2 regions of the Arthrobacter sp. StoSoilB19 genome follow, and region 1 is predicted to be linked to the other one. Evidence: predicted binding sites of a transcription regulator. Region 1 holds the regulator's gene; the other holds the start of a gene.
The links. The regulator LexA, encoded in region 1, represses DNA repair genes until DNA is damaged. The targets are predictions, from matches to a motif close to TCGAACANNTGTTCGA.
Positions count from the first base shown of each region.

Region 2: the regulator LexA is predicted to act here: its motif matches at 6,781-6,796, upstream of umuD (translesion error-prone DNA polymerase V autoproteolytic subunit).

Region 1 is NZ_AP024650.1:1,604,723-1,615,476, forward strand. It holds gene hflX (GTPase HflX) at 1-258, shown strand, start outside; gene LDO86_RS07415 (ATP-dependent DNA helicase) at 251-2,311, shown strand; gene lexA (transcriptional repressor LexA) at 2,390-3,124, opposite strand; gene LDO86_RS07425 (LysM peptidoglycan-binding domain-containing protein) at 3,478-3,879, shown strand; gene LDO86_RS07430 (histidinol-phosphate transaminase) at 3,988-5,106, shown strand; gene hisB (imidazoleglycerol-phosphate dehydratase HisB) at 5,168-5,794, shown strand; gene hisH (imidazole glycerol phosphate synthase subunit HisH) at 5,791-6,552, shown strand; gene LDO86_RS07445 (hypothetical protein) at 6,553-6,711, shown strand; gene priA (bifunctional 1-(5-phosphoribosyl)-5-((5-phosphoribosylamino)methylideneamino)imidazole-4-carboxamide isomerase/phosphoribosylanthranilate isomerase PriA) at 6,808-7,554, shown strand; gene LDO86_RS07455 (SseB family protein) at 7,574-8,458, shown strand; gene LDO86_RS07460 (MFS transporter) at 8,516-9,811, shown strand; gene LDO86_RS07465 (DUF1844 domain-containing protein) at 9,947-10,333, opposite strand; gene infC (translation initiation factor IF-3) at 10,735-10,754, shown strand, end outside.
Region 2 is NZ_AP024650.1:129,639-140,392, forward strand. It holds gene LDO86_RS00615 (glycoside hydrolase family 32 protein) at 1-223, shown strand, start outside; gene LDO86_RS00620 (SDR family NAD(P)-dependent oxidoreductase) at 228-968, opposite strand; gene LDO86_RS00625 (cyclodeaminase/cyclohydrolase family protein) at 1,014-1,661, opposite strand; gene LDO86_RS00630 (alpha/beta hydrolase) at 1,801-2,598, shown strand; gene LDO86_RS00635 (carbohydrate kinase) at 2,640-3,587, shown strand; gene LDO86_RS00640 (ABC transporter substrate-binding protein) at 3,666-4,844, opposite strand; gene LDO86_RS00645 (Y-family DNA polymerase) at 5,013-6,311, opposite strand; gene umuD (translesion error-prone DNA polymerase V autoproteolytic subunit) at 6,336-6,767, opposite strand; gene LDO86_RS00655 (Cof-type HAD-IIB family hydrolase) at 6,919-7,737, shown strand; gene LDO86_RS00660 (hypothetical protein) at 7,849-8,112, shown strand; gene LDO86_RS00665 (glycerophosphodiester phosphodiesterase) at 8,155-8,979, shown strand; gene LDO86_RS00670 (hypothetical protein) at 8,976-9,290, opposite strand; gene LDO86_RS00675 (DUF6480 family protein) at 9,425-9,661, shown strand; gene LDO86_RS00680 (EAL domain-containing protein) at 9,738-10,754, opposite strand, start outside.

The DNA of each region.
Region 1 (10,754 bases):
CCGCGGCATGTGGTGGTCTCGGCCCGGACGGGTGAGGGCATCCCGGAACTGCTGAAGGCCATCAGCGAAGCCATTCCCCGGCCTTCGGTCAAGATGGAACTCCTCATCCCGTATGACCGCGGAGACCTGGTCAGCAAGCTCCATGAGTCCGACGCTGAAATCCTCAGCGTTGACCACGTTGAGGCAGGTACCAGGGCTGCGGTGAAGGTCCGCGAGGGCCTGGCGTCCGAACTGGAACCATTCATCGTCAATGAGTGACCCCGCCGCCGGCGAAACCGCGCAGACGGCCGGCGAGCAGTTCGTAATCGAACTGCTCGACCGCGCCGTCGCCGGCATGGGCGGACAAAGCCGCACCGGACAACACGAGATGGCCCGGCAGGTGGCCCGGGCCATCAAAACCGGCAACCACCTGCTGGTCCAGGCGGGCACGGGCACGGGCAAGTCGCTGGCCTACCTGGTGCCGCTCATCGCCCACGCCCTGGAGAGCAACAAGCCCGCTCTGGTGTCCACGGCCACGCTGGCCCTGCAAACCCAGATTGTTGGCAGGGACCTGCCGCGGCTGCTGAAGAACATCACCCCGGCCCTGGAACGGCCGGTCAAGGTTGCCTTGGTGAAAGGCCGGTCAAACTATGTCTGCCGGCACAAACTGGAAGGCGGGTTCCCCTCCGAGGAGCCTTCCGAGGGTCAGCTTTTCTCTTTGGGCGAAGACACCAGCGTCCCGCACTTTGCCGCCTCCGTGGGCGGACCCTCGTCCCAGCTTGGCAAGGAGGTGGTGCGGCTCCGCGAGTGGGCGGAGAAGACGGCCACCGGGGACCGGGATGAGCTCCTGCCGGGTGTGACGGACCGTGCCTGGCGCCAGGTCTCCGTCACTTCCATGGAGTGCCTGGGGGCCCAAAAGTGCCCCATGGCCGCCGAGTGCTTCAGCGAGCTGGCCCGGCAGGACGCAGCCGAGGCAGATGTGGTGGTGACGAATCACGCCATGCTGGCCGTCAGCGCCTTCGAAGGACTTGCAGTCCTGCCCGAGTACGACGTCGTGGTGGTGGATGAAGCGCACGAGTTGCAGGACCGGGTCACCGGAGCCGTGTCCGGTCAGCTGTCGGTGGCCATGGTCCACGCTGCCGCTTCCGGCGCCCGCAAACATACCGCCATCACGGTGGACGCGCTGAACGCCGCAGCCGCAAACCTTGAACTGGCCCTCGCCGGTGCGCCCAGCGGCCTGCTTCCCAACGGGCTGAACGACGAACAGCTGGACTGCATGGACCAGTTGCGGGAGGCGTGCCGGGCCGCGTTGTCCGATTCCAAGGGGGACAGCAACGCCACGGCCGACGGCGGCCGCCAGCTGGCCCGGTCCCGCCTCATGCTCATCCTGGAATTGTGTGAGCGGCTTATTGCTGCCCGTGAAAACCGCGAGGTCGTGTGGTTTTCCCGGGCCGGCACGTTCGATCCCGGCCAGGGATATTCCCAGCCCGATGACAATGCCCCGGTGCTGGTCAACATCGCGCCGCTGTCCGTGGCAGGCAGGCTCCGGGAAGGACTCTTCGCCGGGCACACCGTCGTGCTAACGTCCGCAACCCTCGCCATTGGCTCGGCATTTGAACCCGCGGCCGGGGGACTGGGCCTTATCGGCGACGGCGCACCCAGCTGGACGGGTGTGGATGTGGGCTCGCCCTTCGACTACCCGAAACAGGGCATCCTCTACGTGGCCGGCCACCTGCCAAAGCCGGGCCGCGGCGTTTCGCCGGAGGCGCTGGAGGAACTGGAAGCGCTCATCAAAGCGTCCGGCGGGGGTGCCCTCTGCCTGTTTTCATCCCGACGGGCTGCCGAAGAGGCTGCCGACGCCCTGCGGCCGAAGCTCGATGTGACTGTCCTCTGCCAGGGCGAGTCGACCATGACCGCTTTGGTGAAGCAGTTCGCCGACGAACCGGACACCTGCCTCTTCGGGACTATGTCCCTGTGGCAGGGGGTTGACGTTCCGGGAGGCTCCTGCCGCCTGGTGGTGATCGACCGCATCCCGTTCCCCAGGCCGGATGATCCGCTGATGACCGCGCGTTCGCGTGCCGTGGCCCAGGCCGGCGGAAACGGCTTCATGTCCGTCTCGGCCACGCATGCCGCCATCAGGCTGGCCCAGGGTGCCGGCCGCCTGATCCGGTCCACGGGAGACAAGGGCGTGGTGGCCGTTCTGGATTCCCGGCTGGCAACAGAGCGCTACGCCGGATTCCTCCGCGGCGCTCTGCCGCCGTTCTGGGCTACCACGGACCGCAGCAAGGCGCTGGCGGCATTGGCCAGGCTGGGCGCGGACGCGGCCACGTAGGGCCCGGCAGGCGAACGACGCCAGCGGGGGCAGCCGCCGTGCAATTTCCGGCAGGCCGTCCCTTCGCGGGAGACCCGGTCAGAGGGAACGCAGGACCGAGACAACCTTCCCCATGATGGTGGCATGGTCGCCCAGAATGGGTTCGTACTGCGTGTTTTGGGGCAGCAGCCAGGTGTGGCCGTCGCGCTGGCGGAATGTCTTGACGGTTGCCTCGTCATCCAGCAGGGCAGCAACGATGTCCCCGTTGGCTGCGTCCGCCTGGCGCCGCACCACCACCCAGTCACCGTCACAGATGGCGGCATCCACCATGGAGTCGCCGGCCACCCTAAGCATGAAGAGCTCGCCCTGGCCGACCAGCTGGCGGGGGAGCGGCATGACATCCTCCACGAGCTGCTCAGCGAGGATGGGACCGCCGGCAGCAATCCGGCCAACCAGCGGAACCATGGCCGTATCCAGCGCGGTGGGCAGCTCCGTTACCGTGGCACCGCCGCCCGTGGCCTGCGGCGCGGGGGAGGCGCCGGCGGCATTGCTTCCGCTGTCCAGCGTGAGGGGCATCAGCACCTCCATGGCCCGCGGCCGTTTGGGGTCGCGCCGCAGGTAACCCAGCTTCTCCAGCTGCGAGAGCTGGTGGGTCACGCTGGACAGGCTGGCCAGGCCAACCGTGTCGCCGATCTCCCGCATGGAGGGCGGGTAGCCGTTGTCATTGACCGAGCGCTGGATGGTTTCGAGGATCTTCTTCTGCCGGGGGGTCAAGCCCTTGGCGGTCTTCCTGGGTTGCGGGGCGGTCCTGCCCCCGGCGGCTGCTGCTGCCATATTCGCCAATGCCTTTCGCTTGCCGCCGGATCTTCCGTTGCGGCCTGTTCCACAGCGCCGCCGGAAGGACTCCCACTGTCATTGTCAGACCCTGCTGTTCAACTTCAGTGGTGGTTGTTCTTTGGTTCAAAGCTAGGCCAGCCACATTGCTTTTTCAAACATTTGTTCTAGCGAGTCTCGACATTGTTCGTTGATAGGTGCTAAAACTTAACAAGCAAAGTTCGAACATGTGTTCTAACCAGCGATTGCCCCGTTCGAAAACATGGCCGGAGGAGCTCCGGACACGGTGTGAACGGCAGGGCGGCAGCGGGCGGACACCCGGGCAGCACGGCAGGTCCAGGAGGGCTTAGTTCATGTCAGCTTTATCTCTTCACCAGGTTTCACCTACGCACCGCGTTTCCCTGCAGACCCGGAAGCCCTCGCAGCGCCGGACGCCGTCAGCAGCGCCCCTGCGGCTGACCCGCCGGGGGCGGATCGTCCTGATCGGAGTTCCGCTTGTGCTCCTCGCGGTACTCCTGCTGTCCCTGTCCGGACTTTTCAACGCACCGGCCAAGGCATCCGATTCAGCTGCGGATTTGGCCGTGACGCCGACGGTCACCGTGACGGTGCAGGCGGGCCAGTCGTTGTGGAGCATCGCAGGCGCTGTTGCTCCGGACCGCGATGCCCGGGACGTGGTGGCGGACATCGTCCAGCTCAACAACCTTCCGGCCGCCGCTGTGCTGCCGGGGCAGCAGCTGTTCGTCCCCACGCACTGAGCGGCACCTGGTGTTGGCCTTTGAGAAAGATGACCGGGACAGCAACGCCGGTGGCGAACAGAATCCGTCACATTTTCCGGTAGTTGCCGCGGCAACTAAACTGTTCAGGTGAACGACCAGCTAGAGCGTCTGAACCGACTTCCCCTCCGCAGCAATCTTCGCGGGCTGACCCCCTACGGGGCACCCCAACTGGACGTTCCCATTTTGCTGAACGTCAATGAGAACACCCATGGTGTTCCGGCGGACGTGCGCGCCGCCATCAGCGCGGCGGTCACGGAAGCAGCTGCAGGCCTCAACCGGTACCCGGACAGGGAATTCACCGACCTGCGGAAAGCTCTCGCGGAATACCTGGGGCACGGGCTCGACGAATCAAACCTCTGGGCAGCCAACGGCTCCAACGAGGTCCTGCAGCAGATCCTCCAGGCCTTCGGCGGCCCCGGCCGCACCGCCCTGGGCTTTCCACCCACGTACTCCATGTACCCCCTGCTCGCCAGCGGAACCGACACCCAATACATCACGGGAGTGCGCTCGGAAGGCTACGACCTGAGCGCCGAATCCGCCGCCCGGCAGGTCGAGGAGCTGCGGCCCAACATCGTCTTCCTCTGCTCGCCCAACAACCCCACGGGGACCGGCCTGGGGCTTGACGTTGTGGAGGCTGTCTATGACGCCGGCGAGGACAGCCAGACCGTGGTGATCGTCGACGAGGCCTACCACGAGTTCGCGCATGACGGCACGCCCAGCGCCCTGACCCTGCTGCCCGGCCGGGAGCGGCTGATAGTTTCCCGCACCATGAGCAAGGCCTTCGCACTCGCCGGCGCCCGCCTCGGCTACATGGCCGCGGCCCCGGAGGTCACCGATGCCCTGCGGCTGGTGCGCCTTCCGTACCACCTGTCCGCGATTACCCAGGCAACCGCACTGGCCGCGCTCCAACACCGCGAGGCACTGATGGCCGATGTCCAGGACATCAAGGCGCAGCGGGACCGCATTGTGGCCGAACTGACCAGGATGGGCCTCAAGCCTGCCGCCTCGGACTCCAACTACGTGTTCTTCGGGGGCCTGGAAAATCCGCACCAGGTATGGCAGGAGCTGCTGGACGCCGGAGTGCTCATCCGCGACGTGGGCATCCCCGGCCACCTTCGGGTCACCGCAGGCACTGAGGCGGAAACCACAGCCTTCCTTACCTCCCTGGAACGCATCCTTGCGGGCCAGGCCGCGCTTCCCGCCTAGACTTGATACTGCGGCGCTGGGCGCCTTGAACTACTTCTTCTCCCACAAAGGATCCTTCACCATGAGTCCCACCGGATCGAATACGGCTGCGGCCCGGACCGCCCGCATGGAGCGTGCCACCAGCGAGTCCTCCGTGCTCGTGGAGATCAACCTCGATGGAACCGGCGTATCGGACATCGATACCTCCGTGCCGTTCTACGACCACATGCTCACGGCCCTGTGCAAGCACTCCCTGATCGACATGACGGTCAAGGCCACGGGTGACACCCACATCGACGTCCACCACACTGTTGAGGACGTGGCCATCACCTTCGGCGAGGTCCTGCGGACCGCCCTCGGGAACAAGGCCGGGATCCGCCGGTTCGGTGAGGCCACCGTTCCGCTGGACGAAGCGCTTGCGAACGCTGTGGTGGACGTGTCCGGACGCCCGTACCTGGTGCACGGGGGCGAGCCGGCCGGGCAGGAGTACCATCTGATCGGCGGCCACTTCACCGGTTCCCTGACCCGCCACGTCTTCGAAGCCATCACACTGCACGCCGGCATCTGCCTGCACATGAACGTGCTGGCCGGACGGGACCCGCACCACATCGTCGAGGCACAGTTCAAGGCCTTCGCCCGCGCCCTCCGCGCCGCCGTCGAACCCGATCCCCGGGTTGAAGGCATCCCCTCCACCAAGGGGGCGCTGTGAGCGGCCAGGTCCTCAAAGACGGCGCGATCATCGATCCGTCAGCATCAGGCAAGCTGCCTTCACCCGAGGGCAAACCCACGGTCACCGTGCTCGATTACGGTTCCGGGAACGTCAGGTCCGCAGTCCGGGCACTGGAACGTGCCGGCGCGGAAGTAGTCCTGAGCGCCAAGCCCGAGGATGTACTGAACGCGGACGGCCTGGTGGTTCCGGGCGTAGGTGCGTTCGAGACCGTCATGCGCGAACTCAAGGCCGTGGACGGCATCAGGCTGATCGGCAGGCGGGTGGCAGGCGGACGCCCCGTGCTTGGAATCTGCGTGGGCCTCCAGGTCCTTTTTGAAGCCGGAGTGGAACACGGCACCGAAGCCGAAGGCATTGGCGAATGGCCCGGCAAGGTAGAGGCCCTCCCCGCGGAGGTGGTTCCGCACATGGGCTGGAACACGGTCAAGGTGCCGGAAGGCTCGAAACTCTTTGCCGGGGTCGAAAACGAACGCTTCTACTTCGTGCACTCATACGGCGTGCAGGAATGGAACTTCGACGTCATCCAGCCACGGATGGCGCCGCCCCTGGTCACCTGGTCCGAACACGGCGGCCCCTTCATCGCCGCCGTCGAGAACGGCCCCCTCTGCGCCACCCAGTTCCACCCCGAAAAGTCCGGCGACGCCGGTGCGCGGCTCCTGCGCAACTGGGTGGAAGGCCTGCGGAAACCGGCCGGCGGTCAGTCCGCTGCAGCACCGGCGGACGCCGGCAGTGACGCCTAGATGTGGTCGGTACTCCTGATGGGCCTCGCCGGCATCCTCATCGGTGGCGGCATCTCATTCCGGCAGCAGCGCAAGCCACTCTGGACTCAGGTGGCGTTCCACGTTCTGGCCGCCATGTCACTGGTGGCGGCCTACCTGCTGACCCTGCCGGCAAACTGACCACAGCCCACAGCGCGAGGGCCGCCAACTTCACCCCAACAGCATCGCGGACCCAGCGCCCTGCTTTCCGCACCGAAATCGACACCGAGGATGAGTATGACCACCGCACATGACCTGCCGGTACTTGAACTGCTGCCAGCCGTCGACGTCGTCAACGGCCAGGCCGTCCGGCTGGTCCAGGGCGAGGCGGGCAGTGAAACCAGCTACGGCACCCCCCTTGAAGCTGCGCTGAACTGGCAGCAGCAAGGCGCCGAATGGGTGCACCTGGTGGACCTGGACGCCGCCTTCGGCCGCGGCTCCAACGCAGACCTGCTCCGGGAAGTCGTGGGCCGGCTGGACATCAAGGTGGAGCTCTCCGGAGGCCTCCGCGACGACGAAACACTGGAAGCCGCCCTTGACCTGGGCGTGGCCCGGGTCAACCTGGGAACGGCTGCACTGGAGAACCCGGAGTGGACCCGCCGGGCCATCGAACGCTTTGGCGACAAAATCGCCGTGGGCCTCGACGTCCGCGGAACAACCCTCGCCGGCCGCGGCTGGACCAAGGAAGGCGGGGACCTCTGGGAGGTCCTTGGCCGTCTCGAAGAGGCCGGCTGCTCCCGCTACGTCGTGACCGACGTGACCAAGGACGGCACTCTGCAGGGCCCCAACGTCGAACTCCTCCGCCAGATGGTGGAAAAGACCGGCAAGCCGGTTGTGGCTTCCGGCGGCATCTCCAGCCTGGACGACCTGAAGGTCCTCCGGTCCCTGGTCCCGCTGGGCGTGGAAGGCGCGATTGTGGGCAAGGCCCTGTACGCCGGAGCCTTCACGCTGCCCGAAGCCCTCGACGTCGCCGGCCGGCGCTGACCCGGCGGACATCGACCCCATGCCTAACGTCGAGGAGCCAGGGCGGCAGCCAGCACGCCAGCTGCCCGGACATATCGCGGCAGCCCTGTCCGGCGCTGGTGGCGCCACGGATTCGGCGGGCCAGCCATGGGCAGGACGCAGCCTGGCCGGTGACGACGGCAGGATCCACAACTTCGAGGACGACGACGGAACGGCCGACGCCGGCTACCTCGCCGCCCTGGACGCGCTCCGGCAAGGGGCAGGCGATGAAGCACGCGTCGTGGCCGCCCTGGCAACGGCCCGGGTCTTCATTCCGATTGTGGCGCAGCTGGCTGAAGAGTCGGAAACAGCCCACGGACTGCACGCTGACAAGCAGGCGGACATGGCGCTGGTAACGCTGAAGGCGGCCGACGGCAGGACTGCCCTCCCCGCCTTCACCTCGGCCGCCGCGCTGACCGCCTGGCATCCCCAGGCCCGGCCCGTCGCCGTGTACGCCGCGCGGGCTGCCCTCTCGGCAGTCGCCGAAGGCGCCGAGCTCCTGGTCCTGGACCCGGGCGCCGACGTGACGTTCGTGGTGCGCCGTCCGGGGGTCTGGGCACTGGCAAAGCAGCACGACTGGACCCCCTCCTACAACGACCCCCAGCTGGCCGATGAAATGGCGCGCGCAGCCTCCGGGTTCGCCGCCATCCGCAGCATTGGGCTTATGCCGGGCAGGGGAGTGGCTTCCAGTGCTGCCGATGGCGCAGTAGTCCCTGGCGGGGGTGCCGGGCCGGAACTTCAGGTGGTGCTGTACCTTGAGGACGGCCTGGACGCCGCCGGTGTCCAGAAACTGGTGGCCAACCTCCAGGCGGAGTGGTCGCGGAATGTATTGTTTGGGGAGCGCGTCGACTCCTTGGAAATCAAACTGAGGCGCGCTCCCGACTAGACGCAGCCGGATGGGTGATCCCCGCCAGTGCTGCGGCATACCCTGAAGGACCGTTTCGTGAATTTCGCTCTCTACCGGGAGTTGCTCGCCGTCCGGCCAATCCGCCGGCTGCTGCTGGTTGGCATGATCGCCCGCATCCCGCACTCAGCGGCCGGGGTGCTCCTGACCCTGCACATCGTCCTCACCCTTGGCCAGGGCTATGCCGCGGCCGGTGCCGCCGCAGCGGTCATGACCATCGGTATTGCCCTGGGCGCCCCGTGGCGCGGCAGGCGCGTTGACACCGTAGGGTTGCGGACCGCACTCATCCCGTCCGTGATCTCGGAGACGCTGATCTGGTCTGTGGTGCCGCACGTGTCCTACCAGTGGCTCCTCCCACTGGTCTTCGTGGGCGGCCTGCTCACGCTGCCAATTTTCAGCGTGGTCCGGCAGTCCCTGGGCGTCCTGGCGGAGGGCGACCAGCGCCGCACCGCGTTCGCCCTGGACGCCATCACCACCGAAATGGTGTTCATGATCGGGCCGGCCGCCGGCGCCGTGGTGGCCACCAGTGGATTCACCGTTGCCGGGTTGACCGTGGTGGGCGTGGCCACGTCCCTGGCAGGGCTGTCCCTCATGTGGTTCAACCCGCCCACCCGCAGTCCGGCGCAAACCGCCGAATGCGCCGGGGATGAGCAACATGCCGCGGAAGCCGCCGTGGTCGCCACCGCTCCGGCCCACGTCCAGGAAGCCGCCGCGGAACTGTCACCGGCCGGGACGGCCGGCCGTGCGGCAGAGGGACTGCGCGGAAGGCTGGCGGGCGGCTTCGCGTGGTTCACCGCAACGGTCGCGGCACTCTTTGCTGTTGCCGCCGGCGCCGGCATGGTCCTGAGCGGCACCGACGTTGGCATCGTTGCGGCGCTGGAAACCGGAGGGCGCCAGAGCGAGATCGGCATCGTGTTCGTCTTCTGGTGCGCCGCCTCGGTGGTGGGCGGACTCATCTACGGCGCCATGCACCGGCCCATCCCGCCTGTCATCCTGCTGCTGGGAATGGCGGCGCTGACGCTGCCCATGGCCTTCGCCCACGACACCTGGACGCTGGCACTGGTTTCCATCCTGCCCGGCCTGCTCTGCGCTCCCGTCCTCTCCGCAGCCTCCGAAAAGGTCGCGGACCTGGTGTCGGAGGAACGGCGCGGGGAGGCGATGGGCTGGTACGGCTCAGCCCTGACCGCCGGTGTTGCCCTCGGCTCGCCGCTGGCCGGCATCTTCATCGACCTCATGGGACCGTCCGGGGGTTTCGTTTCGGTTGGCGCCGCCGGCGTCGTGCTGTGCCTGGTGGGCCTGGCCCTCCAGCAGCGCCGCCGAAAAGCCGCCGCCTGATATTTCCGTCCGCCGCGCTGAACGGCAGGTACGGAGTGGCCGGTCAAGCCCCGGGTGCTTTGCCTGGAAACGACGACGGCGGGACGACCTTGAAAGGCCGTCCCGCCGTCGGACGCTGCTTGGGTGGGTTCTTCCTTAGTTCACTGCGCCGGTGTACTTTTCGCCCGGGCCCTTGCCCGGTGCATCCGGAATCAGCGACTCTTCACGGAACGCCAGCTGGAGGGACCGCAGCCCATCGCGCAACGGTCCGGCGTGCTGCGAGCCGATTTCGGGGGCAGCTGCCGTCACCAGACCGGCCAGGGCGGTGATCAGCTTCCGGGCCTCGTCCAGGTCCTTCAGCTCGGCCGCGTTGTCTTCTGCGGCCAGGCCAAGCTTTACCGCGGCTGCGCTCATGAGGTGCACGGCGGCCGTGGTGATGACCTCGATGGCGGGGACTTCCGAGATGTCCCGGATCTGTTGTGAAACGTCTGCGCCTGCGTCACCGGGCTCGAAGACGTACGAATTACTGTCTGAGGTGCTCATACTGGTAAGCTTGACACAGACCGACTGGATGTCGTTATTTCAGAGATTGTCCCAAACGATCAGGTTCCCAACAGCGCTTTTGCGGCGTTGACGGGAATTTTTTCTGTAGAATGGCTTCCAGTTTGCAAGCGGAGTTCTCTCCCACCCGCGTCAGCCGCTGTCCCAGGCGTTCCTTTGGAACCTGCAGGGGACGTAAGGTTGCCGGGTATCTGGTTGGGCATGGACCGGCACACGCCGGGACTGTGTGCGTGCAGCCCTGACGGGGTTGCCGAGCCAACCTATCTGAGGCCTTCGATTGCTCCGGCAATTGGGGGCCTTCTCTATTTGCCGGACTCAACAACAAACACAGGAGCTTTAACATTAGCGAGCCAAGAATCAATGAGCGTATCCGCGTCCCCGAGGTGCGGCTGGTCGGCCCTGC
Region 2 (10,754 bases), 1.5 Mb from region 1:
CTGCACACGGGCGGCGGCGCCCATCGACCTCAACGCCAAGTCCGTCCACCTGCGCGTCCTGGTGGATACCCAGAGCGTGGAAGTGTTCGTTAACGCCGGCCACACTGTTCTGTCGCAGCAGGTGCACTTTGCGGACGGCGATACCGGCATCTCGCTGTACACCGACGGCGGCCCGGCCATCTTTTCCGGCATCACCATCCGGGAACTGGCGGCCCCCGCGTGAAGGGCTAGGCCAGCGCGTCGAGGGTGACCCCGGTGTGGTCCGCAAGGCGGGCCAGGAGGGCGTCCTGGAACCGGGGGTCGGTGGCCGCCGGATGCGGCGTTTGCCGGTGCTGGTGGTACCAGTAGCCCCCGCTGGCCAGGGCCCCGGGATCATCACTGGTGGCCAGCCACTCCTGGGTCCGGTGCCCCAGTTCCAGGTCATCCGGAGCTGACCGGCCGCCCATCCGCGTGGGTACCCAGCCGGGGTCGACGGCGTTGCTGGCGACATGCGGGACAAGGCGGGCCAGCGCTGCCGACAACGCAGTGACGTGCAGCTTCGTTGTGGAGTAGGAGGCCGTCGTCGTCCGTCCTGCCCAGTCCAGGCCGTCCAGGCCGATGCTGCCGCCGCGGTGCATGCCGCTGCTGAGGTAGATGAGCCGGCGCGGGCCGGGAATGATGGCGGTGAGCAGGTACGGGGCCACCACGTTCACCGGGAGCAGGGCCGCACCGTTGAGTACGCCCGCGTTGTGGATGACCGCGTCGATGCCGCCGATCGCGTTGGCCTGGTCCGCGATCTGCCGGACTTCCTGTGCAACCGCGAGGTCACCGGTGACGCAGTGCGCCCCGCGGTCCAGCAGGTGCTGCACCGCGGGGACGCGCCGGGAGGACCGCGCATGCACGATCACGTCGTGGCCGTCCTGCAGCAGCGTCTCCGCCGCGGCCAGGCCAAGCCCGTCGGTGGATCCGGTGATGAAAACGCGTGCCATGCGCGGCCCTCCCTTGTTCCTGGGTTTGTACCCAGTATCACGGTGTCAGACGGCGTCGGTGGGGGCGGCGCGGTGGTCAATCGCAGCTGTCAGGTCGTCGATGCGCTCCATGGCTCCGTTGAGTTTCTCGACGGCGGCCCACAGGTCCGGATGCTGTTCCCGGACCTGATCCAGGGTTGCACCGGCGGACCGCAGTGACCCGAGGTCAAAGCTGACGTTGGTGCGTGCCCCGGCAACGGCAGCCCGAAGGGCGCCGAACGCGACGACGACATCGGCCACGAGCGACCGGTTGCCGTTTGTTGCCAGCCAGCCCAGGTCGTCGATGGCCCCGATGGCCCGTTCGCCCAAGAGGGCGGAGGACGCCGCGGCTTCCAGCGACGCGGAACGGATCGCCTCGTCCCGCTCCGGGCCCGGGTCCAGCCGGAAGGCGGCGCCGAACGCCTTGGAAGCGGACGCGTCGTCATCTGCCAGCCGCAGGGCTTCCTGGCGCAGTGCGTGCGCCCGGGCGCGTATCCGGGCCGGCTCCCCGCCGTCGTCCCCGCTGTAGCCGGCCACCATGGACGTCAGCGAGGCGGCGACGGCGAGCATCAGCCCTGTCCCCGCCCCTCCGCCGGGTGAGCCTGTGGATTCCGCCAGCGCGCGCGTCCACTCTTCCACCGTTGACCCTTGGGTGGTCACTACAGGTTCCTCCATGCCAGGGACCGTGCCCAGAAAAGTGAGGGGCTAAACGGCAGGGCACGGCGGCACCGCGCGCTTCTGGCCCGGTTTTGATGGGCCTGGCCGCGGAAACACGGGGCTCTTGCGGCGATCCGGGCCGCTAAAGTGGGCCAGTGTGACGCGACGCTACCGCCATGACTACGGCGACGACCCCAGCCAGTGGGGCGAACTCTTCCTTCCCGATCTTCCGGTTGGCGGGAGGCACCGGGGCGTGGTGGTGGTCATCCACGGCGGGTACTGGCGCTCCACTTACGGGGCCGAACTGGGGGAGCCGCTGGCCAAGGACCTGGCGGAACACGGCATGGCGGCCTGGAACCTCGAGTACCGGCGTGCCGGCAACGGCGGCGGCTGGCCGGGCACCTTCCAGGACATCCTGGCCGGCATCGACAAGCTGGCCGACCTGGCAGCACCGCACGCGCTGGACCTGGGCAGAGTAGTGGCGCTGGGCCATTCCGCCGGCGGGCACCTGGCGGTGTGGGCGGCAGGCAGGAACAGGCTGGACGGGCTCGGACCCGCAGAGGGCAGCCAGGTGGAAAACAGCACGGACGGCGTCCGCCTCACCGGGGTGGTGAGCCAGTCGGGGGTCCTCAACCTGGGCGGGGCCGAGCGGCTCAGCCTCAGCGATGGTGCGGTGGCAAACCTGCTGGCCGGGCCGTCGTCGGAATTTCCCGGACGCCACCGCATGGCCGACCCCATGGCCGCGCTGCCGCTGGACGTTCCCGTCTATGCCGTCCACGCGCTGGGGGACGACGACGTCCCCCTCAGCATGTCCACCACCTATGTTGAGGCCAGCCAGGCCGGACCCGTGCCGGCACAGCTGGTCAGGGTGCCGGGGGACCACTTCGCCCTGATCGACGTCACGGCGGAGGCGTATCTCACGTGCCGGGAACTGGTGGGCCGGCTGCTCCGCTGACACGAACTGCTGACCGGTCCGCTTTCTGGCAGAGTATGACCATGCTCACAGTGATCGGCGAAGGCCTTGTTGACGTTGTCCAGCGCGCCTCCGGAATTGAGGCCCATGTGGGCGGCAGCCCGCTGAACGTTGCCGTGGGCCTGGCCCGGCTGGACCATCCGGTGCAGTTCATCGGCCGCTACGGCCGGGACGCGTACGGCGATTCGGTGGCTGCCCACCTGCGCGCCAGTTCCGTCATGCTGCCGGTACCGCCGGATGAGTTGCCCACCAGCGTGGCCACCGCGTTGATTGACGACGACGGCGCCGCCACCTACACGTTCGACCTCACCTGGGAGCTCCCTGGCCTCGCGGACCGGCTCGGCTTCATGCTGCAGGGCACCACGCTGCTGCACACGGGTTCGATCGCCACGATGCTGATGCCTGGTGCCACCGAAGTCCTGGCCGCCGTCGAGTACGCCCACCCCTCGGCCACCATCAGCTTCGATCCCAACTGCCGGCCCAGCATCATCACCGACGTGGACTTCGCGCGGCGGCAGGCGGAGAAGTTCGTCACCCTGGCGGACGTGGTCAAGGCCTCGGACGAGGACCTGGAATGGCTTTATCCGGGGCAGGACGTCCTGGACTCGGCGCGGAAGTGGCTGGCCCTGGGAGGCTCGGAGGGGCCGGCGCTTGTGGTGGTGACCCGGGGCGCGGATGGGCCGTGGGGAGTGTGCCGCGCCGGCGAAGCGTCCGTTCCCGCACCGAAAGTTGACGTGGCGGACACCGTGGGGGCGGGGGATTCCTTCATGGCGGCGCTGCTGTCTGGCCTGGTGGACCGGGACCTGGACGGCGCGCAGAACCGCGGGGCGCTGCGCGACCTGCCCGCCGAAGGGCTGGCCGAACTGTTGGCCCATGCCGCCAAGGCCGCTGCCGTCACGGTCTCTCGGCCCGGCGCCAACCCGCCGACGCGGGCTGAGATGGACCGGCTGGGAACGGGCGAAGAGGGTTAGGAGTCGAATCGGCTGCTCCGCAAGTGCCGTTCTGAGTACTCAAAAGGACACCTGCGGAGCAACCGATGGAGGGAGGGCCTACTCCTTGCCAAGCCCCGCTGCCGAGGTCTTCCCGTCCGAGACGCTGTTGAGGGCCCGCAGATCGAAGATGCCGTTGATGTCCGCCTGCTTGGTGGTGCCGGCAGTCACGCCGTCGGCCAGGAGCTTCTGGTAGGTTCCGGCGAGCGGGTCCACGGTGAAGACGATGTTCTTCAGTGAACGGTCGATGACGTCGGCCTTCAGTTCGGCCCCGGCGGCTTCCTTGAGCGCGGCGTTGATGGCAGTTGCCTTTTCGTTGGCCGGTGCCGCGTTCAGCCACTCGACCGACTTCACATGCCCCTTCAGGAGTGCCCTGACGGTGTCCGGATGGTCGGCGGCGAACTTCCGGTTCACGATCAGGATGGTGGTGGGGAACTCGCCCGGCTTGCCGGACAGTGTGCCATCCCACAGGTCCTTTTCATCGACCAGGACCTTCGCTCCGGCCGTCAGCACCAGCCGTGACGCCCACGGTTCAGGCAACCACGCGCCGTCGAGCTTGCCGTCCTGGAACAGCTTTAGGGTCTGGGCGTTCTCGGTGGGATTGATGGCCACGTCCCCGCTGCCGTCCACGTTGGTCTTGTAGCCCTGGGTGGCAAGCCAGGCCCGGAGGGCGACGTCCTGCGTGCCGCCGAGCTGCGGCGACGCGAGCGTCCTGCCCTTCAGGTCTGCAGCGGAGCCGATTTCCGGCTTGACCACCAGCTGTGCGCCGCCGGCCGCGGCACCGGCGATGATGTTGACGGATTCGCCCTGGCTCTTCACGAAGGAGTTGATGGCCGGGTTCGGGCCGATGTAGGTGGCGTCGATGGCGCCGGCGTTCAGCGCTTCGATGGCTGCGGGGCCGGCGTTGAACACCTGGGTGCTGAGCTTGGTGCTGCCCAGTTCATCGGCGATGAAGCCCTTGCTGACCCCTACCAGGGCGGGGGCGTGGGTGACGTTGCCGAAGTAGCCAAGCTTCAGCTCGGCCGCCGGGTTGCCGGCGGGCGCCACGTCGGCTGCCGGTGCAGCGGTGCCGTTGTTGACGGCGGAGGCGACGGCGGCACCCCCGCCGATCAGGGCCAGCGCGGCTGCCGCGATGCCGATTTTGAGGCCGAGCGGGCGCTGGGGCTTGGCTGACCCGCCGGCGATGATGCGGGTGGATGCTTGCTGGTTTTGCGGACTCTTGTCCTGCGGGTTTGCCATGGGGAAATCCTTTGCTGGGGCTGATGCTGAGACGAGATTACGGAGCGCCCGGCGGCCCCACAATCATTCGTGTCGCAGTGGTTCACGGGGAGACGCGAAGCCTCAATGCGGCGTAGCAGGGCGTTAAAAATCGTCGCGGAGCGTCTTGATTCGGCCCTCCTGGTGCCCCTACGCGGCCTTCACCAGGGGGAGCTCGTCCCAGTGCGTGGTGTAACGGGGCGAACGCATGTCCCGCTTCATGGTCCAGTCCAGGCCCGACTTGATGCCCGCATGCCCCAGCCCGATGGACCCCCGTCCAAACCGGCGGCTCACATCCTCAAGCAATGGCCCGATGCCGCGTTCCTCGTGCCGGTTCTCGAACAGTTCGAGCGGGGGCTGGTTTCCCGTGGGCCGCAGGTCGGTGAGCATCAGGCCCGCTTTGGCATATTTCAGTCCATCCCGGATATTGGGCAGCAGCGCGTGGGCGGCTTTGGTGAGCAGGAGTGGATCCGCGGTGGGCATGGGCAACGAGACGCAGACCGAAGGGTAGGCCTGTTCGTAATCCCTGAAGGGGGACGTGGCAGCGAAGGCCGTCAGCACTTTCGCCTGCAGTCCGTGCTTGGACAGCCTGGCGCTCGCCTGCTGCCCGTAGATGCTCAGAACCTCGCGCAGGCCGGCGGCGGTGGTCACGGGAGTGGCGAAGGAACGGGAAAATATCAGCTGGTCGCGGCCGACGCGCTCCTCCTCCATGGGAATGCACGGGGTGCCGCGCAGTTCCAGGACGGTGCGCATCAGCACCACCGAAAACTTGTCCCTGATCGCCACCGGATCCGCCCGGACCAGGTCCAGCACGGTGAAGATGCCCAACACGTTGAGCCGCTTCATCAGCCGCCCGGCAATGCCCCACACCTCGTCCACCGGCAACCGGCCCATGAGGGCCTCGCGAACGTCGGCCGGGACCGACTCCCAGAGGCAGACCCCGCCAAAAGCGGCGTTGTTCTTGGCCCACTTGTTGCAGAGCTTTGCCAGGGTCTTGGTGGGGGCGATGCCCACGCAGACCGGCACCCCCACGTGCCGCCGCACGGCCTCTTTCATCCTGCGGCCCAGGGCCAGCAGCTCGTCGGGTTTTCCCTTCACGCCCAGGAACGCTTCGTCGATGCTGTAAACCTCCAGCCACGCCGAGTACCTGCCCAGCAGCTCCATCACCCGGGAGCTGATGTCCCCGTAGAGCTCATAGTTGCTGGACTTCGCCACCAGGCCCCACTCCTTGGCCCGCGGCGCGAGCTTGAACCAGGGCTCGCCGGTGGCGATGCCCAGGGCCTTCGCCTCGGGGGAGCGCGTCACCGCGCAGCCGTCATTGTTGGACAGCACCACCAGCGGGCGGCCCTCCAGGGAGGGGTCGAAGGCGCGCTCCGCGGAGGCGTAGAAGCAGTTGACATCCACGTGGGCGATCTGCGGCATCCGCCGCATGAGCACCGGCTTAGGCATGCTGCTCCTCAAACGTGGAATATCTCAGACATGGTGCAGGCACCTGGTGGCGACACCCCAGATGGTCAGCTCGGACAGGGCGGGGACGTGGATATCCGGATATTTGGGGTTCTCCGCCTGCAGCACCACGCCGGTGCCGGTGATGCGGAGGCGCTTAACCGTCAGCTCCCCGTCCAGCACCGCAATCACCACACACCCGTCCTTCGGCTCCAGTGCCCGGTTCACGATCAGTTCGTCACCGTCGCTGATGCCGGCGCCCTCCATGGAGTCCCCGGTGACCCGGACCACGAAGGTGCTGGTGATGTCCTTGATGAGGTGCGCGTTCAAGTCGATCCGCCCGTCAAAGTAGTCCTGCGCAGGAGACGGAAACCCTGCCGCCACCGCCACGGGGGAGATCAGCACCGAGAACAACGAGGCGCCCGCATCTATCACGCGGGGACCGATAATAACGCCCACAACACACCCTTATTCGAATATATGTTCGATAGTTTCAGTGTAGACCCGGAGGCTGACAACGGCACCACCCCGGCCGTCCCTGGACAGCCCGCGGACCCGAAGCGGCCGCCCCGGCGGCGACGGTGCGCAAACCCCCACGTAGACTGGCATCATGCGGCTGGTAGCAAGCGATATTGACGGAACGATCCTTGGGCACGACGGAAAAATCAGCCCCCGCACCATCCGCGCCTTCCACGCCTGCCGCGATGCCGGCGTCGAGCTCGTGTTTGTCACGGGCCGTCCGCCGCGCTGGCTGCACCCCCTCGAGGAGCAGCTGGGCCACACGGGACGGGTGATCTGCTCCAACGGTGCCGTGGTCTGGGACCTGGAGACGGACCGCCTGGTCTCCGCCCGCACCCTGGCGATCCACACCGTCCTGGAGGTCCGCGGCATCATCAAGGCGCTCCGCCCCGCGGCCCTGTTCGCAGCGGAAACGCTCACCGGATTCCATCTGGAACCGGGCTTCATCGAAAACGAATCCAGCGAGCTGCTGGCCGAATTCACCCCGGCCCCGCTGAAGGACACGCTCACCAGTGACGATTCGGTGGTCAAATTCCTTGCCATCGTCCGCGACGGCACACCCGATGATTTCCTCGCCGAGGTGGCACCCGCCGTCGAGCACCTGGCCGCGACGACCCACTCCTCGCCCGGCGTTGCCATGCTGGAACTCTCCCTGCCGGGTGTCAACAAGGCCGTTACCCTGGCCGAGTACGCTTCGGGGCTGGGCATTGACGCCGCGGATGTGGTGGCCTTCGGCGACATGCCCAATGACATCGAGATGCTCCGGTGGGCGGGTCACGGCTATGCCATGGCCAGCGGCCATCCGGAGGCCATCCGCGCGGCGGGGCAGCAGGCACCGCATTTTGACGACGACGGCGTGGCCCAGGTTTTGGAGGCGCGGCTCGCCTCCCTGGGCGTCCAGTTTTCCTGACCGCAGCAGCCCCCCGTATTCACAGCTGCCGCTCACCTGGCGTTTACCTTCGCCCCCTAGCGTGAACCATGGAAAGCAGGCACTACTTACGCCGGCTCATAGGGGGCAACCATGGCAAGGAACGTCAAACAGCACATGGCCGATGGGCCGCACCGGCCAGCAACCCCGGCTCCGCACTGGAAGCAGCTGCGCCAGGGCGACCGGGTCCGCGTCCTGCTTTCTCCCGGTTTTGAGGCGGGCGGCGTGGTGGACACCATCACCGCCGACCACACGGCAGTCTGGGTCCACCTGGACGGCGGCCGCGGCCGGACGCTCCTGCACTGCGGCGACGGGGTGGACATTGTGCCATGCGGGGAAACCGACTGCGCTGACTGACCCGCCGGCCCCAACCCCGCGCGGCTCGGGTACGCTCACATTGTGACCCTGCCCTTTTTCGAGCACAAGGACGACGCCGGTCGGCAGCTACCCATCGCCATGGCCCACCGCGGGTTCTCGGCTGAGGGGCTGGAAAACTCGATGGCTGCGTTCCGCTCCGGCGTCGAACTGGGCTTCCGGTACCTGGAAACGGACGTGCACACCACGGCCGACGGCGTGCTGCTGCTCTTCCACGATGAAGCCCTGGACCGCCTGACCGACGGCAGCGGCCGCGTGGCGGACCTGCCGGCCGCGGACGTCGCCAAGGCCAGGATCAACGGCCGCGAGCCCATCCCCACGTTCGATGAATTGGTGACCCAGCTGCCACACGCCCGGCTGAACCTGGACGTCAAGGACTGGGGCTCCGTCCACAGCACGGCCGCCGCCATCGAGCGGCACCAAGTGCACCAGCGGGTGCTGGTCACCAGTTTTTCGGACCGTCGACGGCGGGCGGTGCTGAAACTGCTCAGCCGGCCGGTTGCCTCCTCCGCCGGCGTGTCCTCCAATGCCCTCTTCACCCTGCTGGGCCCCGTGCTTCCACGCCCGGTGTTCCACCGGCTCATGCGCCGGGTGCTCAGGGACGTCCATGCGCTGCAGGTCCCCGTCCGCTATGGACGGATCCCTGTGGCCACCGCCGGGTTCATCCGCCGCGCCCACGCCCTTGGCCTGGCGGTGCACGTCTGGACCATCAACGATGCCGCGGAAATGCACCGCCTCCTCGACCTGGGCGCGGACGGCATCGTCACGGACCGCGCGGACCTGCTTCGCGAAGTGCTCATGGAGCGCGGGGAGTGGCCGCAGGGCCACCCGCCTGCGCCGGGTTCCTAGCCTCCGGACGGCGCGGTGGCGTCGCCGGTAAGGCCGTCGCGGTCCGCCTGGCCAGGGTCAGTTTCGTCGGTGTCACCGCCCAGGGGACGGTTGGAGACCGGTGCCGGGGCAGCGCCTGTCTTGAGGCCGGGCGCCTTCTGCTTCTCCGCCTCCATGGCATTTGAACCTTCACTCAGGGACGAGTGGACTTCCACGCCGTCATTGGGGTTCGTGGGGTCGGGCACATTCATCTTCTCCGTCGGCTTGGATGTTCCGGCCAGGTCCTCCATGGCGTTTTCTGCTGCCTTGCCGATGCTGTCGCCGATTCCCATCTGACTGCTCCTTCCGACATTGCGTGCCGGCGCCCAGCGGCATACCGGCCCTACTCCTCCAGAATTATCAGCATGCTTACAATTAGTCCAGTGCTGGGGAATCGGACCGCAGCCGGAGAGGAAGGAAGATCAGCATGAGCACTTACCATCCGGAGAATGACCCCGCGAACCCCGACCGCCCGGGGAAGGAAGACGTTGGCGCCGCCCAGCCGCACCTGGCGGAGCAGCGCAGCAGGGAGGCGGCCGGTTCGCCAAACCCCGACCCGGCAGAGGGCAATGTCACCGGGCTGGAACCGGGCGGGGGAGTGCCCCCGGGAGAGACGCCGCCGGCAGAGGACCAGATGAGCCGGGACCAGGGCCACTCCGAATAGCGGTTAATGGCAGGCGCGGCGCCTGGCGTCATGCCATGCGCCGCGCTGCTCGCCTTAGGTGTGAGCGTGCTGTGTGTCAGGAAGTCTCTTTGCCATGGCGGCCCCGCGACTCCCCTGGTCCCGCCAAATGGCGCTCCAGGCCGTCCACGTCCAGCCGCGTGTTCCAGTTGGCCCAATCCTGGGGCCGCACTGACGGCCGCCCCAGCAGGTAACCCTGGCCGGCGCTGATGCCAAGTTCGGTGAGGACCTTGAGTTCGCCCACCGTTTCGATCCCCTCAGCCACCAGGATGGTGCCGATCTGGTCGGTGAAGTCCACCAGGCAGGCCGACAGGGCCCGCTGGAGGCCGTCCTTGTCGACGTCGCCGATTACGTTGCGTCCCACCTTGAGGAAGTCTGGACGCAGGTGGATCATGCGGCTGAGGGCGCCGGCCCCGGTGTGGGTGTCATCGACGGCAATCCGCAGGCCCTTTTCCCGCAGTGGATTGATCGCGGAAATGAACTGCAGATATTCCTCTTCCGGAATGTCCTCGGTCAATTCGAGCACTATGCGGTCGATGGGGAGTTCAATATGGTCGAACAGTTCCGGCAGCCGCGGGTCCATGCAGGAGGTGGGCGAAATATTGAGGGACACATAAAGGTTGTCCGGCAGGTCGCGGGCTGCCGCCGCGGCGGATCCCAAAGCCGAGAACTCCAGGTTTGCGCCCAGGCCCACGGCCGCGGCCTCGGCGAACCACAGTTCTGCAGCGGCACCGTCATCGCTGACGAAGCGCGAGAGGGCTTCCGCGCCGACCACGGTTTTTCCTTCCAGGCCGTAAATGGGCTGGAATGCGGTCATCAGCATTTGGTTCTCGAGCAGGGCGCTGATCCGTGAGATGCTGCGGATGGCGTCCAGCTGCTCAGCGAACTGCGGCGGCAGGGTGGGCGCTGTGAGGCGCATGTCCCTGGCCGCTTCCAGTGTTTCCACGGTGTTGGCATCGCTGCGCCGGGTCTCCAGGAGATACTCCAGCAAAGCGCGTTCCGGCACGCCAGGATTCTCGTCAAGGCTCCTGCTCAGCCGTTGCCGGACAGCGGCTCCCGCAGGATCCGTATCCGC